Hoeflea sp. 108: one gene and its partner. Each later gene encodes a partner of the first gene's protein in a complex. Links are inferred from orthologs where the notes say so. Each region holds a gene or a part of one and is shown on either strand. Other genes may lie near its edges. The genes, in order: B015_RS0121090 and trxA.

Region 1 (3,240 bases):
CGCTGGCGCGGCGTCCCGGCCCCTGTGCCGAACACGTTGTGGGGGTCGCGCATGCGATTGTAGTAGCCGGCGCGGCCCGAGCGCTGCTGGGCAAAGTCCGGTGCCGAGCGGGCTGTGGCAGAGCCGTTGGAACCGATGGTCCAGGTCGGGCGATGCCCGGTCAACGCTTCCTTCTGGAAGCGCGCGATGTCGCCGTCGGCGAGCCCGGAGAAATAATTGAAGCCCTTGTTGTACTCGCGCACATGGTCGAAGCAGAACTGGAAATACTCGCCCTCCCTCATGCGGCCCACGGGCGCGCGGTGGGTGCCCGCCTCCTTGCAGCCATCCCACTGGCAGATCGGCGCGCGCGACTTCACCTCCGCTTCCGGATCGGGACGGACGCGGATCTTGTCGAAATATTTCGAGTTCGTCTTCATCTGATGACATTTACCGCCGTATCGAGCGGCGAAACAAGAATTGACATTTCCAGGATGATCGCCCTAACCCCTGATTTGCGGCCCAATTGTGCCCGAAGGCTGTGATTGGTGGCGGCAAAGACACATGTGGTGAAAGGTGAGCCCGATGTCCATACAGACGTCCATCGAAGACAAGCTCAACAAGGCGTTTTCGCCCGAGCGCCTTGCGGTCATCAATGAGAGCCACCTGCATGCCGGCCATCACCATGTCGACGGCGGCCATCATGCTACCTTCGACGGCTCCGGCGAGACCCATTTCCGCATCCGCATCGTTTCACCTGCATTCGCCGGCATGAGCCGCATCGACCGCCACCGCGCCGTCAACGACGCGCTCTCGGCGGAGCTGAAGGCCGGCCTGCATGCGCTGGCCATCGAGCCGGCGGCCCCGGGCGAAGCAACCCGCTGGTAGGCTTCTGACGGGCCGACAGGCACCTGTCATCCGCCCGTCACATATATCCATCAATCTGGATATATGGATGCAAACACGACGATAGACGCGCTGGCCGCGCTGGCCCAGCCGACGCGGCTCGAGGCCTTCCGCCAACTGGCGGCGGCCGAGCCCGGGGGCATCGCCGCCGGCGAACTGGCGCGCCGGCTTGCCGTTCCGCAGAACACGCTGTCAGCCCACCTCGCCGTACTGGCCCGAGCCGGCCTTGCCAGAAGCGAGCGCAACGGCCGCTCCATCGTCTATCGCCCCGACCTGCCGGCATTGCGTGGCGTGCTCGCCTTCCTGCTCGATGATTGTTGCGGCGGCAGGCCGGAAGCCTGCGCGCCCCTGCTTGCCGAACCAACCCCCTGCTGCATTCCGTCGAAGTGAGACCCCATGACCCACAGGCCTTTCAACGTGCTCTTCCTGTGCACGGGCAACAGCGCCCGTTCGATCCTTGCCGAGGGTATCCTGCGCAAGGACGGTGCTCCCGGCTTCAACGCCTTCTCCGCCGGCAGCCAGCCCAAGGGCGCGGTCAATCCGTTCGCCCTGAAGGTGCTCGCAAGCTACGGCTACCCATCCGACGGCTTCAGGTCGAAGACCTGGGACGAGTTCGCCGCCGAAGGCGCGACGCAGATGGATTTCATCTTCACAGTCTGCGACGACGCAGCCGGTGAAGCCTGCCCTGTGTGGCTCGGCCACCCGGCCAATGCCCACTGGGGTATCGAGGACCCGAGCCATGTCGAAGGCACTGACATCGAAAAGGAGGCAGCCTTCGTCACTGCCTTCAAATACATGCGCAACCGCATCCAGGCCTTCATTGCCCTGCCGATCGCAAGCCTCGACCGCATGGCACTGGCTTCCCATCTCGAAGAGATAGGAAGAATGGACGGCGCGACCGGCAAGGCCGGCGGCACGGCAAGGTGAAAAGCGGGCCAATGCTGCGCCGGCTCCTGGCCGAGACGCTTGGAATGGCATTCCTGCTTGCGACCGTCGTCGGATCGGGGATCGCGGCAGTGCAATTGTCAGGCGGGAGCGCAGCGCTTGCATTGCTCTGCAACGCAGTCGCCACCGGAGCCATTCTCGTCGTCCTGATCACCGTGCTGGGGCCGGTGTCGGGCGCCCATCTCAACCCGGCGGTCAGCCTGACAATGGCGCTGGAGCGGCGCCTCGCATGGACGGCGCTCGGCCCGTACGTCGCAGCACAACTTGTCGGCGCGGTCCTCGGAGTGGTCGCCGCTCATATGATGTTCGAACAGCCCATGCTGCAGCTGTCGACAACTGGCCGGACAGGTCCCGGCCAGTGGCTCGGAGAAGCCATAGCCACCTTCGGTCTCCTGCTCACCATTTTCGGCTGCATAGCGCGAGCCCCGAAATCGACGCCCCTTGCCGTTGGTTTGTACGTTCTGGCAGCCTACTGGTTCACTTCGTCGACGTCTTTTGCCAATCCGGCGGTGACCATCGCACGCAGTCTGACCGATACCTTTGCCGGCATCGCGCCCACCGACGTACCAACGTTCATTGTAGCGCAAATGGTTGGCGCCTTTGCGGCAGTGCTGACCGGGAAAGCACTGTGGCCGGGGGTCAGCCCTGCTTGCGCTGCGCGACCGGCTCCACCGCCAAAACCGGCCGGATCCTGATTCGCGTCAGGCGGTTCTTGTCGCGCTTCATGACGATGAAGCGCTTGCCGTGAAAGGTGAAGGCCTGCTTTTCCTCGGGGATCGACTGGGCTTCGTGGATGACGAGGCCGGCGATGGTGGTGGCCTCGTCATCGGGCAGGCTCCAGTCGAGCGCACGATTGAGGTCGCGGATCGGCACCGAGCCGTCGACCACCACCGAGCCATCGGCTTCCTGCTTGACGCCCTGGATGTCGATGTCGTGTTCGTCGGCGATCTCGCCGACGATCTCCTCGATGATGTCTTCGAGCGTCACCAGCCCCTCGACCTCGCCATACTCGTCGACAACGATGGCAAAGTGCTGCTTGCGGCGCAGAAAGGCGTTGAGCTGGTCCTGCAGCGTCGTGGTGTCGGGCACGAACCACGGCTTGGACGCCACCTTGACCAGGTCGACCCGGGCATAGTCGCCCTCGACCTCGTTGAGGGCGCGCAGCAGGTCCTTCGCATGGATGACGCCGACGATGTTGTCGGTGGTGCCGCGCCACAGCGGCAAGCGCGTGTAGGGGCTCTGCAGCATTTCGCGCAGCAGCGCCTCCGGCGCCATGTCGGCGTTGATCAGCCGCATGTTGGTGCGATGGACCATGACGTCGGAGACTTCGAGTTCGTGCAGGTCGAGCAGACCGCCGACCTGGTCGCGATCCTGCTTCACCACCTGCCCCTCGCGATGAAGTTCGTTCATCGT
Region 2 (2,675 bases), 840 kb from region 1 along the record:
CGACGAATACCGTCGCCTGCTCTATGTCGGCATGACCCGCGCCGAGGACCGTCTCATCGTCTGCGGCTATCACGGCAAACGTGCGCCCGGCGGCAACACCTGGCATTCGATCGTTTCGCGCGCGCTGTCGGCCGCGCCGGAAAGCGAATTGCGCGACCATCCCGTCGTCGCCGACCTCAAGGTGCACCGCTTCCGCGTCACGCCTTTGTCGGGTGCGGCGGAAATCGCGCCTGAGCGCGAGGCGGCGGAGATCGTCGCCCCGGCGCCGCTGCCCGAAAGCCTGTTCGACCGGCCGCCGCCCTTCGAGGACCTGCCGCGCCCGCTGTCGCCGTCGGGGGCCTCGGCCCTGATCGAGGAGACCGAAGAGCCGGTGATCTCAGGCCGTTCACCGGTGCTGGATGCGGAGGTCGAGCCTGCCTTTGCCATCGCCCGCGGTTCGGCGCTGCATCGCCTGCTGCAGGTGCTGCCGCGTCTCGACCCGGCAGAGCGGCGGCTGGCGGCCGAACGTTATCTCGCCCGAACAGGCCGCGACTGGGACGAGGCGCAGCGCGCTTCGGCTCTCGCGTCCGTCCTCTCCATCCTCGACGACACGCGCTTTGCGCCCCTCTTCTCGCGCGCCTCGCGCGCCGAAGTGGCCGTGATGGGCAGTCTCGACATCAGGGGGAAAGCGCGTTCGGTGTCGGGCAAGATCGACCGTCTGGCGGTCACGGATAACGAGGTTTTGATCGTTGACTACAAGACCAATGCCTCGCCGCCGGCCTCGCTTGAACAGGTGCCCGGAGCCTACATCGTACAGCTTGCGCTCTACCGCGCGCTACTCCGGCCGCTCTATCCGGGCAAGTCGGTTGCGGCTGCCTTGCTCTTCACTGAGGCGCCGCTTCTGATCCCGTTGCCCGTGGCGGCCATGGACGCCGCCCTTGCTCGACTCATCCAAGCGTGACACAAGAACTGCTTGAACGTCGGGCCCCAAACCACCACATATGGCGCGACAGCTAACTCTAGAGGATCGCATCATGGCCACCGTCAAGATCGACAACAGCAATTTCAAGTCCGGCGTGCTCGAAGCCAAGGAGCCGGTCGTGGTCGATTTCTGGGCTGAGTGGTGCGGTCCCTGCAAGATGATCGGCCCGTCGCTCGAGGAGATTTCCAACGAGCTCGCCGGCAAGGTCAAGATCACCAAGGTCAACATCGACGAGAACCCCGAGATCGCTGCCCAGTTCGGTGTGCGCTCGATCCCGACGCTGATGATCTTCAAGGATGGCGAAGTGGCCGACATCAAGGTTGGCGCCGCTCCCAAGACCGCGCTGGCCCACTGGATCGCCGGCAACGTGGCCTGACGGTTTGCAAGGCGACAGCGAAGCCTTAGTCGCTGCTGAAAATGAAGCCGCTCGTAACGTACTGTTACGAGCGGCTTTTTCTTTCCGCAGGCAGCCGTAAGGCCGGTTTACGAAGCGCTAGCCGTTGTAGACCACGGAGATCTTATTTCCGGCGGGGTCACGCATGTATGCGGCGTACCAGTGTGGCCCGTAGTGCGGGCGCGGATCAGGTGCGCCTTCGTCCGTTCCGCCGTTGGCCATGGCAGCTTCGTGGAAAGCGTCGACTTCCGCACGAGACTTGACCATGAAGCCCACCATCGCGCCATTTCCGGCGCTCGCCGGCCCACCGTCGAAAGGCTTGCAGACCCATAGGACAAGCCCCCCGCCCGTTCCGCCCTCGGAGTATCCGCGCCACCCCGGAAACTCCGTATGCTTGCTCCATCCGATGGTTGCCAGGACCGCGTCATAGAAGGCGTTCGACGTGGCGGACTCCAGGGCGCCAACGGTCACGTAAACACTCATTTCTGCCATTCCTCCGAAGGTTCGACATAGAAATCCATGTCGGCCCATAAAGAACATAACAAGAACAAATGCAAGGCAAGTTATTTGTGGTTGCAAAAAAACGGCCGCAAAAGCCGTCGTTCTATGACCGGCTTCTGCGAGAAAGGCATCTCACATGCTTATTGGTGAGGGGGCGACCGGGCTTTTGTCGCTCAGGTCGGCGGCGTTCCGTTTTCGGCCAGCACTTCGCCCACCAGATAGAGCGAGCCGCCGATCAGGATACGCGGGGCCGGCTCGTCCTCGTCCCAGGTATCGCGCAGCAGCATCAGCGCATTGGCGACTGAACTCACCGGCTCGGCCGAAAGCCCGGCCTCCGAGGCGCGCACCGCCAGTTCTTCATTGGGGACGCCGCTTTCGCTCATCCGCACCGGCACGGTGTAGACATGCCGCGCCATGCCGTGGAACGGCTTGAAATAGCCGGTCTGGTCCTTGGTGTTGATCATTCCGGAGATCAGGAACAGCGGCCGCTGCACCTTTTCTTCCTGCTCGGTCAGCGCCTCTGCGATCACGGTGCCGGCGCCGGGATTGTGGCCGCCATCGATCCACACTTCCGAACCCTTCGGCGCAAGATCGGTCAGCTCACCCTGCGGCAGGCGCTGCATCCGGCCGGGCCAGGTCACCGAGGCCATCGCCTTGTCGGCGATGCGGTCGTCGACCGGAAAACCCGCTGCCTTCACCGCCGCGATCGCCGCGGCAGCATTGGCATACTGGTGTCGGCCGGGCAGGCGCGGCGGCACGAGATCCATCAGCCCGGTCGGGTCCTGGAAGATCATCCGGCCGTTTTCCTCGAAGGCGAGG

The links.
Region 2: the proteins of B015_RS0121090 (region 1) and trxA are in contact, whole or in part, in an NMR structure (PDB 2IPA), measured with the Bacillus subtilis proteins. The link is inferred for Hoeflea sp. 108 from one-to-one orthologs.

Annotation. Positions count from the first base shown.
Region 1 is NZ_KB890024.1:4,246,464-4,249,703, forward strand. What follows is about bases 317-3,043. They hold B015_RS0121090 (arsenate reductase ArsC), read left to right. Parts: upstream 317-1,278; coding sequence 1,279-1,809; downstream 1,810-3,043. Other genes in these bases: B015_RS0121075 (J domain-containing protein), read right to left, coding at 317-416; B015_RS0121080 (BolA family transcriptional regulator), read left to right, coding at 562-864; B015_RS0121085 (metalloregulator ArsR/SmtB family transcription factor), read left to right, coding at 928-1,272; B015_RS32720 (MIP/aquaporin family protein), read left to right, coding at 1,821-2,522; B015_RS0121100 (transporter associated domain-containing protein), read right to left, coding at 2,467-3,043. Also shown: more of B015_RS0121075, read right to left, coding at 1-316; more of B015_RS0121100, read right to left, coding at 3,044-3,240. UniProt on the Bacillus subtilis protein: Catalyzes the reduction of arsenate [As(V)] to arsenite [As(III)]. In vitro, can dephosphorylate para-nitrophenyl phosphate (pNPP).
Region 2 is NZ_KB890024.1:5,089,428-5,092,102, forward strand. It holds trxA (thioredoxin), read left to right. Parts: upstream 1-1,013; coding sequence 1,014-1,337; downstream 1,338-2,675. Other genes in the region: addA (double-strand break repair helicase AddA), read left to right, coding at 1-940; B015_RS0125300 (VOC family protein), read right to left, coding at 1,455-1,838; B015_RS0125305 (folylpolyglutamate synthase/dihydrofolate synthase family protein), read right to left, coding at 2,030-2,675. UniProt on the Bacillus subtilis protein: Participates in various redox reactions through the reversible oxidation of its active center dithiol to a disulfide and catalyzes dithiol-disulfide exchange reactions.